Regions from separate parts of the Streptomyces sp. NPDC048192 genome, predicted to be linked through region 1. Evidence: riboswitches for the same ligand, from Rfam matches in the RefSeq annotation. Region 1 holds a riboswitch; the other holds the start of a gene.

Region 1 (5,613 bases):
CGGTTGATCGTCGTGGTGCCGTCGAAGCCGACGCGCTCGTCCCCGAACACGTCGGTGACATGGCCGATGTAGGTGAGGTCCAGGTCGACGGGCCGGGTGGTGCCCTTGATCGTCAGGTCGCCGGTCATGCGGTAGACGTCCGCGTCCACGAGCCGTACGGCGGTGCTCGTGAAGGTCATCCGCGGATGCGCCCCGGCGTCCAGGAACTGCCGCCCGATCACGTGGGAGTCGCGCTGCTCGACACCGGTGTCGACGCTGGCGGTGTACAGCACGATGTCGGCGCGGGAGCGGGTGGGCTGGCGGCCGTCGAAGTAGAGGCGGCTCTCGTACTCGGTGAACGCGCCCCGCACCGTCGTCACCATCGCGTGCCGCACGGAGAACCCGATCCTGCTGTGCGCGGGATCGATCAGCCACTCGCCGGTGAGATGCGCCAGCTCGGGGTCGGGCAGAACGGCGGTGGCACCGGCCCGCGGGGCGGCGGTCGCCACGGGGGCGGCGGACGGCTGTGCACGCCGCTGGAAGGAGTTGCGGCCGAAAAGGTTCATGGCTCGTGGTTACGCCAGGGCAGGTGGCCGGACAAGACCCGACCAGGAAACCCGACCGTTCCCCGGCAGAACTTCACCACGCGCAGCAACGGCGACTGTCCCGTGCCGGTTCCATTGATCACGACGGGAGCCCGAAAAGCCACCGCGAACCCGAAATGCCCGATTGAACCCATTGACGCCATGCCTAAGGCATATGACCATAACGGGAACATGAGCGCCGAACCGTCGCCCCGTGGACCGCACGGCGCTCCCGCCTCGGCCCGAAGGAGGGCGGCCATGAAGACGATCCGCAGGCGCATGCCGGGCAAGAAATCGGCGGTGGCGGCGATGATCCTGGGGGCGACCCTCTTGATCACCCCGACCGCGACCGCCGCCACCGACACCCCGAAGCCCCAGACCCCCACCCTCGACCGCTGCGTCCACAGCATGGGCCCAGCCGGCCGCTACTACTACCCGGGCTACGCCAACGTGCCCTGCCTCTAAGCGGGAACGCCGCCCCGCCCCCGTCTCACGACCCGAGGACCACTTGCAGAACGACGCCGAGGAGTCCCAGTCCGGGGAGGGCGGCGACCGCCAGACACCACCAGGAAGCCGCCTTCGCCAGCCGGGTTCCGTGCTCCCGCAGAACCAGGAAGGCCAGCAACGCCACGCCGGCCACGACACCCGAGTGGAAAAGCGCGGCCACGACTCACCTCCCCGGTCCGCGAGACCCTATCCCGGCCGACCCCTGACGCGGTTGCCGCTGATCACGCCAGTGCCTGACCGGATGCTCAGGTCCTGGGGCGGCGCCTGCACGCGTGGACAGCCCGGCGCCCGAGGGGAAGGCCGGACTGGCCAGGGCCACGCCCTCGTCCTCGCTGATGGTGGCTCGCTCAGGCGGAGCCATGGCCGACCCCTCACGTCGGAGGAGCGCTGATGCCACCCACCTTCGACGCGGTCGTGATCGGTTCCGGCGTGAACGGCCTGGATGCCGCTGCCCAGTCGGCCAAGGGCGGCTGACACGCTCAGAGTCGCACCCGGCTCACGGATCCCGGCTCGACGGTCACCACCGCGGAGATCGCGGCATGCCGCTCGGGATGGACCTCCCAGGCCTCGGGGCCTTCGTCAGTGGGGAGGACCGCTCAGTGCCGACGGCGACGACCACTACGGACAGTCGTAGCGACTGGCACCCCAGGTCACCCAAGTGGATCTGCGACACTGGTACCACCATGCCCAAGCCCGGAGAACTTACTTTTGTCGTGCCGCGCGGTGCCAAGACGCCGCCGCGGCATCTTGCCGATCTCACGCCTGCGGAGCGTAAGGACGCGGTGGCCGAGGTCGGTGAGAAGCCGTTTCGTGCCAAGCAGCTCTCGCAGCACTACTTCGCGCGGTACGCGCACGACCCGGAGCAGTGGACGGACATTCCCGCCGGCTCGCGCGAGAAGCTGCGTGAGGCGCTGTTCCCGGAGCTGATGACCGTCGTCCGGCATCTGTCGACCGACGGGGGGGCCACCCGCAAGACGCTGTGGCGGCTGTTCGACGGGACCCTCGTGGAGTCCGTGCTGATGCGGTACCCGGACCGGGTCACCATGTGCATCAGCTCGCAGGCCGGGTGCGGGATGAACTGTCCGTTCTGCGCGACCGGGCAGGCGGGTCTGGACCGGAACCTGTCCACCGCCGAGATCGTCCACCAGATCGTGGACGGGATGCGGGCGCTCAGGGACGGAGAGGTGCCCGGCGGGCCTGCGCGGCTGTCCAACATCGTGTTCATGGGCATGGGGGAGCCGCTCGCCAACTACAAGCGGGTGGTCGGTGCGATCCGGGCGCTCACCGATCCCGCGCCGGACGCGCTCGGGCTCTCGCAGCGCGGGATCACCGTGTCCACCGTCGGGCTGGTGCCGGCCATCCACCGGTTCGCCGACGAGGGCTTCAAGTGCCGGCTCGCGATCTCCCTGCACGCCCCCGACGACGAGCTGCGCGACACCCTCGTCCCCGTGAACACGCGGTGGAAGGTGCGCGAGGTGCTCGACGCCGGGTTCGAGTACGTCGAGAAGAGCGGGCGGCGGCTGTCGATCGAGTACGCGCTGATCCGGGACATCAACGATCAGGCGTGGCGCGGGGACCGGCTCGGGCGGCTGCTGAAGGGCAAGCCCGTGCACGTCAACCTCATTCCGCTGAACCCGACCCCGGGCAGCAAGTGGACCGCCTCCCGGCCGGAGGACGAGAAGGCGTTCGTGGAGGCCATCGCCGCCCACGGTGTGCCGGTCACCGTCCGGGACACCCGGGGGCAGGAGATCGACGGGGCCTGTGGTCAGCTGGCGGCCACCGAGCGGTAATCTGGCCACCGTCCCAATCACATCTTCATATTCCGACAGGGGAGCGCCACAGCGCTGAGAGTGCGGCGGACAGGGCCGCAGACCCTCTGAACCTCGCCCAGGTCATTCTGGGTAGGAAGTTCGGTCATCACTCAAGCTGTTGCGCCCTGCCCGGATTCTCCGGGCGGGGCCGCGTCTCTTCCTGGCCAGCCCCCAGGAGGACAACCAGTGCAGAACAAGACCCTCGTGGCCGTCGCGGTCGGCCTCGGCGTCATCGGCCTGTCCGCGTGCGGATCGACGGACGCCAAGAACACCGCCGGCTCCAAGACCGTGACCCTGGTCAGCCATGACTCGTGGGCCGTGTCCAAGAGCGTGCTCAAGGACTTCGAGAAGAAGACCGGGTACCAGGTCAAGGTCCTCAAGGACGGCGACGCCGGGCAGGCCGTCAACAAGGCGATCCTGACCAAGGACAACCCGCAGGGCGACGTCTTCTTCGGCGTCGACAACACCCTGCTCTCCCGCGCCCTCGACAACGGCCTCTTCCAGCCGTACACCGCCAAGGGCCTGGACAAGGTCGGCGCCCCGTACCAGCTCGACAAGGACAAGCACCGGGTCACGCCCGTCGACTACGGCGACATCTGCGTCAACTACGACAAGAAGTACTTCGCCGATCACCACCTCACCCCGCCGCAGTCCTTCGCCGACCTCGCCAAGCCCGCGTACAAGAACCTGCTGGTCACCGAGAACGCCGCCACCTCCTCGCCCGGCCTCGGCTTCGTGCTGGGCAGCGCCGCGCAGTTCGGGGACACCGGCTGGCAGGGCTACTGGAAGAAGCTCAAGGCCAACGGCGTCAAGGTCGTCGACGGCTGGGAGCAGGCGTACTACCAGGAGTTCTCGGGTTCCTCGGAGGGCAGGAAGGCCGGTGGCGACCGGCCGCTCGTCGTGTCGTACGCCTCCTCCCCGCCCGCCGAGGTGATCTACGCCAAGAAGCGGCCCAGCACCGCCCCGACCGGCGTGTCGTACGGCACCTGCTTCCGGCAGATCGAGTTCGCCGGGCTGCTGAGCAACGCGAAGAACACCAAGGGCGCCAAGGCGTTCATCGACTTCCTGGTCTCCAGGGAGTTCCAGGAGGACATGCCGCTGAACATGTTCGTCTACCCGGTGGTCCAGGGCGCGAAGGTGCCCGCCGAGTTCACCGAGTACGGCAAGGCCGCCCAGCACCCCGAGACCATGGCCCCCGGCAAGATCGCCGCCAACCGTGACCAGTGGGTCAAGTCGTGGACCTCGCTCGTACTGAAGTAGCCGGCCCCCGGCGGAGGTACGCGGCGCGGCTGGGGCTGATGGCCCTGCCCGTCGCGTTCTTCGCGCTGTTCTTCGCCTGGCCCGTCGCCGCGATCGTCGCGCGCGGGCTGAAGGCGGACGGCGCCTGGCGGTGGGGGCGGCTCGCGGACGTGGTGACCCAGCCGGACATCCGGCACGTGCTGTGGTTCACCACCTGGCAGGCGCTCGCCTCCACCGCGCTCACCCTGCTGTGCGCGCTGCCCGCCGCCTACGTCTTCGCCCGCCTCGACTTCCCGGGCCGGCAGGTGCTGCGGGCCGTGGTCACCGTGCCGTTCGTGCTGCCGACCGTCGTCGCCGGCAGCGCGTTCCTCGCCCTCGTCGGGCACGGCGGGCTGCTCGACGACCTGTGGGGCGTACGGCTGGACACCACGGTGTGGGCGATCCTGCTGGCCCACGTCTTCTTCAACTACGCCGTCGTGGTACGGACCGTGGGCGGGCTGTGGTCCCAGCTCGACCCCCGGCAGGAGGAGGCCGCCCGCATGCTGGGCGCCTCGCCGTTCGGCGCCTGGCGCAAGGTCACCCTCCCCGCGCTGGCGCCCGCCGTGGCCGCCGCCGCGCTGATGGTGTTCCTGTTCTGCTTCACCTCCTTCGGCATCGTCCAGATCCTCGGCGGCCCCACCTTCTCCACCCTCGAAGTGGAGATCTACCGGCAGACCTCCGAGGTCTTCGACCTGTCCACGGCCGCCGTCCTCACCCTCGTCCAGTTCGCCGCCGTCGGCCCGATCCTCGCCGTGCACGCCTGGACCGTGCGGCGCCGGGAGAGTGCCCTGCGGCTGGTGGACCCGGCGGTGACCGCCCGCCGGCCGCGCGGCGCCGGGCAGTGGGCGCTGCTCGCCCTCGTCCTCGGCACCGTCGCCCTGCTCCTGGTGCTGCCCCTCGCCGTCCTCGTCCAGCGCTCCCTCGACGCACCGCACTTCGGCTACTACCGGGCGCTCGCCGACGCCGACGGCGGTACGTTCCTGGTGGCGCCGGTCCACGCGGTGTGGGCGTCCCTCCAGTACGCCGTCGCCGCCACGGCCATCGCCGTGGTGATCGGCGCTCTCGCTGCCGCCGCGCTCGCCCGGCGGGACGCCGGACGCCTGGTGCGGGGCTTCGACGCGCTGCTGATGCTGCCGCTCGGCGTCTCCGCCGTGACCGTCGGCTTCGGCTTCCTGATCGCCCTCGACAAGCCGCCGCTGGACCTGCGCCAGTCCTGGATCGTGGTGCCGCTCGCCCAGGCGCTGGTCGGCGCCCCCTTCGTCGTACGCACCATGCTGCCCGTGCTGCGCGCGGTGGACGTACGGCTGCGCGAGGCGGCCGCCGTGCTCGGGGCCTCGCCCTGGCGGGTGTGGCGCGAGGTGGACCTGCCGATGGTGCGCAGGGCGCTGCTGGTCGCGGCCGGGTTCGCGTTCGCCGTCTCGCTCGGCGAGTTCGGGGCGACCGTGTTCATCGCC
Region 2 (5,613 bases), on a different contig from region 1:
GGCGACGACCGTCAGCACCAGCCGCCCGGACCTGCGCGGCGGCACCGGGGGCGCCTGCAGCCGGCTGGTGTGCCGCACGCCGTCCGCGTCCGGCTCCTCGTCGCCGACCGGCAGCGGCCGGGGCACGGTCAGGGAGCGCGGTATCACGCTCGTGCGGTCGCCGGCGTTGTCGTGCTCCGCCGTGACCGCCTGCGGCGGCATCGCGTCCAGCTGCGCGTCGCTCAGGCCCCGGCGCGCCTCGAGGGCCCGGGCGAGCAGTGCCACGGCGTCCTGCGGCCGGATCTCCGGGCTGCGCGCGGTCGCCGACGCGACCAGCTCGTCCAGGTCGTACGGCAGCCCCGGCACCAGCGCCGAGGGCGGCGGCACGTCCTCGTGGACGTGCTTGTAGAGCACCTGCGCGGCGGAGTCCCCCGCGTGCGGTCTGGCGCCGGTCAGCATCTCGTACAGCACGACACCGCACGCGTACACGTCGACGCGCGCGTCGGCGCCGCCCTGCTCGATCTGCTCCGGGGCGAGGTACGACACGGTGCCGAGGACGGCGCCGGTCGTGCCGGTCTGGGTGTCCACGGACCGCACGAGCCCGAAGTCGGCGACCTTGACCCGGCCGTCGTCGCCTATCAGCACGTTCTCCGGCTTCATGTCCCGGTGCACGAACCCGGCCCGGTGCGCCGCCCCGAGCGCGGCGAGGACGGGTTCGAGGATGTCGAGCGCCGCGCGCGGCTGCAGCGCCCCCCGCTCGCGCAGCACGTCCCGCAGGGTGCACCCGGCGACGTACTCCATCGCCAGGTACACGTACGACCCGTCGGTGCCCTGGTCGAAGACCTGCACCACGTTCGGGTGGGCCAGCCGGGCCACCGACTTCGCCTCCCGGATGAACCGCTCCACGAACGATCCGTCCGCCGCGAGCGCCGGGTGCATCACCTTCAACGCGAGCACACGGTCCAGACGGGTGTCCAGGGCCCGGTAGACCGTGGCCATCCCGCCGACGGCGATCCGCGCGTCGACGCGATAACGGCCGTCGAGCACCTGCCCGACGAGGGGGTCCTGAAGGGTCGTATCCACGACAGGGGAGTCTACGAGGAGCGACCGACAACGCCGCACGGTGCGCCGGTGCCGGTGACGGAATGCAGCACAGCTGTGACGGCGCCGCGATCAGAATGCCGGCCGCTCGGGATCCAGGCGGGCGCGTCCCTCGCTAGGGGAGGAGGCCTCGGCGAAGTGCCTGCGCGGAATCCGTCCGGCCAGCCGGGCCAGCCGGCCCCCTTCCACCGCGTGCCGCATCGCGGCGGCCATCGTCTCCGGCTCCTGCGCCCGGGTCACCGCCGAGGCGAGCATCACCCCGGCGCACCCCAGCTCCATGGCGAACGCCACATCCGACGCCGTGCCGGCCCCCGCGTCCAGGATCACCGGCACGCGCGCGTGCTCGACGATCAGCTGGAAGTTGTGCGGGTTGCGGATGCCCAGCCCGGACCCGATCGGCGAACCCAGTGGCATGACCGCGGCACACCCCACGTCCTCGAGCCGGCGCGCCAGCACGGGATCGTCATTGGTGTACGGCAGCACCGTGAACCCCTCGTCGACCAGCGTCTCCGCCGCATCCAGCAGCTCCACCGGATCCGGCAGCAGGGTCCGCTCGTCGGCGATGACCTCCAGCTTGATCAGGTCCGTGCCCAGCGCCTCGCGCGCCAGCCGCGCGGTCAGCACCGCCTCGCCCGCGGTGAAGCAGCCCGCCGTGTTCGGCAGCACCCCGATGCCCAGCTTCTCGAGCACCGACAGCACCGAGCCGTGCACGGACGGGTCCACCCGCCGCATCGCGACCGTCGTCAGCTGCGTGCCGGACGCGGCCAGCGCCCGCTCCAGCACGTCCAGGCTGGGCGCCCCGCCCGTGCCCATGATCAGCCGCGACGACAGCGTCGTACCCCCGAGGACCAAGAGATCGTCGGCCATGGCTCAGCCTCCCTGGACCGCGGTGAGGACCTCGACCCGGTCGCCGTCGGCGAGCGCCGTGGCGGCCCACCGCGCGCGCGGGACGACGGTCTCGTTGACGGCGGCGGCCACCCCGGACGGCGCCGGGGTCAGCGACCGTACGACCGCCTCGAGGGCGGTGCCCGGGGCGATCTCCCGGCGCTCTCCGTTGACAGAGATCGAGATGTTCATGCGGGCTGCTCCACGAGGGCGGGGGCGCCGAAGCGCCGCGGCGTGAACGGGCGGGCCTCGTCCGGCAGTTCGCCGTCGGCCAGCAGCCGTGCCATCACATCGCCGGTGACCGGCGTCAGCAGCACCCCGTTGCGGTAGTGCCCGGTTGCCAGCAGCAGCCCGTCCAGCCCGGACGGGCCGAGCAGCGGCGCGTTGTCCGGGGAGCCGGGGCGCAGCCCGGCCCGGGTCTCGGTGAGCGGCAGCTCGGTGATGCCCGGCACCAGCTCGTGGGCGTCGCGCAGCAGCTCGTACACCCCGCCCGCGGTGACGGTCGTGTCCCAGCCCAGCTCCTCGCTGGTCGCGCCGACGACCAGCTCGCCGTTCTCCCGCGGCAGCAGGTACACCTGGCTGCCGCGGACCACGGCGCGCACGGTACGGCTGAGGAAGGGCGCGTACCGGCGCGGCACGGTGAGCCGCAGCACCTGCCCCTTCACCGGGCGCACCGGCGGCAGCAGCGCCTCGGGCACGCCCGCGAGCCGCCCGCTCATGCTCCCGGCGGCGAGCACCACCTGCCCGGCGCGCAGCGCGGTGCCGTCGGCGGTGGTCACCCCGGCCGCCCGGCCGCCCGTGACGTCCAGCCGCTCGGCCCACGCGCGGTGGAAGGCGACGCCCGTGCGCTCGCAGGCGGCCACCAGGGCCGCCGTCAGGCGCCGCGGGTCGATCTGGTGGTCGCCGTCGACCCGCAGCCCGCCGCGCACCCCGGGCGCCAGCATCGGCTCCAGGCGCCGGCACTCCCGCCCGGACAGCCACTGCGAGTCCAGGCCCGAGCGCTGCTGCAGCGCGTGCAGCTCGCGCAGGTGGGCGCGGTCGTCGGCGTCGAGCGCGACCGCGAGGGTGCCGCAGCGGCGGTAGCCGAGGTCGTGGCCGGTCAGCTCGGTCAGCTCGGCCGCGAAGCGCGGATAGCGGCGGGCCGACTCCAGGTTCAGGGCGAGCAGCGTCTCCTCGCCGTAGTGCAGTTCGGTGACGGCGGCCAGCATTCCGGCCGCGACCCGCGCGGCCCCGCCGCCGGGCTCGGGGTCCACCACGGCCGTGGCCAGCCCGCGCTGCGCCGCGCGCCAGGCCGTGACCAGGCCGATGATCCCGCCCCCGATGACGAGGACGTCGGACGTACGTGACGACATGGGCGTCCAGCCCCTCCCTTCGCCGGCATGACCCGGATCAGGTTCGTACGGTCGGAGGCCGCCAGCCTCCCTCTCAGCCCGGTGCGTCCGGGCTCCCGCGAGTGCGTGTACGGGGGCCACCCTAGCCCGCCGTCCGTGCCGCCCGTAAGAGCGCCCCCGGCCGTGCGCGGCCGTCCGGTCGGCACCCGGGAGGGTGAGCCGCCGGGGGACCGGGTCCTGCTGCCGGGGGTGTGGAGCAGGTCACCGGGCATGGCCGCTGACTGACGCTCCGTCACGTGTCTATGGTGATCGGGTGGGCGAACAGACAGCACAAGAGGGCACGTCACAGGGGCGGCACGTGGTCGTGGTCGGCGCGGGCATGGCCGGCGTGCAGACCGCGGTCGCGCTGCGGGAGCAGGGCTTCACGGGCGCCGTCACCGTGATCGGCGCCGAACCGCACCAGCCGTACGACCGGCCGCCGCTGTCCAAGGCCGTGCTGCTCGGCAAGGCCGAGGACTCCGCCTTCGACGTGGACTTCGACTCCCTCGGGGTCGAGCTGCGGCTCGGCTGCGAGGTGCTGGGCCTGCGCCCCGCCGAGCGGGAGCTGGACACCGAGCAGGGCCCGGTGCCGTACGACGTCCTCGTCCTCGCCACCGGCGCCGAGCCGGTCACCCTGCCGGGCACCGAGGGCGTGCCCGGCGTGCATCTGCTGCGCACCCTGGACGACGCCGAACGGCTGCGGCCGGTACTGGCCCGGCAGCACGAGATCGTGGTCGTCGGGGCCGGCTGGATCGGCGCCGAGTTCGCCACGGCCGCCCGTCAGGCCGGGTGCGCGGTGACCGTCGTGGAGGCCGCCGACCGGCCGCTCGCCGGCGCCCTGCCCGCCGAGGTCGCCGCCCCCATGGCCGCCTGGTACGCCGACGCGGGCGCCGAACTGCGCACGCACGCGCGCGTGGAGCGCGTCGAGCCCGGCGCGGTGTTCCTCGCCGACGGCACCCGGCTGCCCGCGGGGGCCGTCGTCGTCGGCATCGGCGCCCGCCCCGCCACGGCCTGGCTGGCCGGCTCCGGGGTCGAGCTGGGCCCGCACGGGGACGTGCTCGCCGACGCCCGGCTGCGCACGTCCGTGCCCGGCGTGTACGCCGTCGGCGACTGCGCCTCCTTCCCCTCCGCCCGCTACGGCGAACGGCTGATGGTCCACCACTGGGACAACGCCCTGCAGGGCCCGCGCACGGTCGCCGCGGACATCCTCGGCGAGACCTCGGCGGTCTACGACCCGGTGCCGTACTTCTGGTCCGAGCAGTTCGGCCGCTTCGTCCAGTACGCCGGCCACCACCCCGCCGCCGACCGGCTGGTCTGGCGCGGCGACCCGGGGGGCCCGGCGTGGACGGTGTGCTGGCTGTGCGAGGACCGGCTGGTGGCCCTGCTTGCGGTGGGCCGACCGCGTGATCTCGCGCAGGGACGGCGCCTGATCGAGGCGGGCAGCCGTATGGACCCGGCGGCCCTGGCCGACCCCGGAAAGCCCCTGAAGGACGCGAAGGCCGCGTGACCGTCGCGCCGAAGGGCGCGCGGAACGGTCACGGCGTGCCGCCGCGCGCGAGCGAGCAGGTCACCGCCGCGCCCCGCCGGGCGACACAGCCCGGCACGACGCATCGCGACCGGACCGGCCGAGCGCCTACCCTGGTGCCGTGACCGAGATTGACGCAAAGATCGATGCTCTCGTCCCCGCCTGGCTCACCCTCCCCGACATCGCCGAACGGCTCGGCGTGGAGGTGACGCGCGTGCGGCAGCTGGTCAAGGAGGGCCAGCTCATCGCCGTCCGCCGAGGTGAGAACCGGGCGCTGCACGTCCCCGCCGCCTTCATCGACGGGGACAAGGTCGTCAAGGGCCTGTCCGGCACCCTGACGCTCCTGCGGGACGACGGCTTCACGGACGAAGAGATGATCGAGTGGCTCTTCACCCCCGATGACACCCTGCCCGGCACCCCCGCGCAGGCCCTGAGCGAGAATCGCGGCACGGAGGTGAAGCGCCGCGCCCAGGCGCTCGCCGTCTGAGCCGACCCGCACCACAAGGGGTGGCGTGCGGGCCGCAGTGCCCGTACGCCACCCGTGACAGCAGCCAGGGACACCGATCAGGGGGACCCACGTATGTCCGACGCCGCGCGTGCCGCGCTCACCGACGCCCGTCTGTACCTGTGCACGGACGCGCGCACCCGCCAGGGCGACCTCCCCGAGTTCCTGGACGCGGTCCTGGCCGGCGGCGTCGACATCGTGCAGCTGCGCGACAAGGGCATGGAGGCCGCCGAGGAGCTCGCGCACCT

The links. A riboswitch is a leader RNA that binds a small molecule or an ion and turns the genes downstream of it on or off. The one in region 1 is predicted to bind thiamine pyrophosphate.
Region 2: linked by a shared signal. The riboswitch ahead of thiO (glycine oxidase ThiO) and the one ahead of ACGFZN_RS29685 (thiamine ABC transporter substrate binding subunit) in region 1 are both predicted to bind thiamine pyrophosphate.

What each region holds. Positions count from the first base shown of each region.
Region 1 covers NZ_JBIDAL010000015.1:101,176-106,788, forward strand. Annotated here, with positions in the region: gene ACGFZN_RS29665 (YceI family protein) at 1-545, opposite strand, end outside; gene ACGFZN_RS29670 (hypothetical protein) at 822-1,028, shown strand; gene ACGFZN_RS29675 (hypothetical protein) at 1,054-1,230, opposite strand; gene rlmN (23S rRNA (adenine(2503)-C(2))-methyltransferase RlmN) at 1,754-2,860, shown strand; TPP riboswitch at 2,888-2,996, shown strand; gene ACGFZN_RS29685 (thiamine ABC transporter substrate binding subunit) at 3,068-4,141, shown strand; gene ACGFZN_RS29690 (ABC transporter permease) at 4,180-5,613, shown strand, end outside.
Region 2 covers NZ_JBIDAL010000003.1:375,929-381,541, reverse strand. Annotated here, with positions in the region: gene pknB (Stk1 family PASTA domain-containing Ser/Thr kinase) at 1-1,062, opposite strand, end outside; gene ACGFZN_RS07355 (thiazole synthase) at 1,153-1,947, opposite strand; gene thiS (sulfur carrier protein ThiS) at 1,951-2,151, opposite strand; gene thiO (glycine oxidase ThiO) at 2,154-3,317, opposite strand; TPP riboswitch at 3,315-3,426, opposite strand; gene ACGFZN_RS07340 (NAD(P)/FAD-dependent oxidoreductase) at 3,610-4,842, shown strand; gene ACGFZN_RS07335 (Rv2175c family DNA-binding protein) at 4,982-5,347, shown strand; gene thiE (thiamine phosphate synthase) at 5,441-5,613, shown strand, end outside.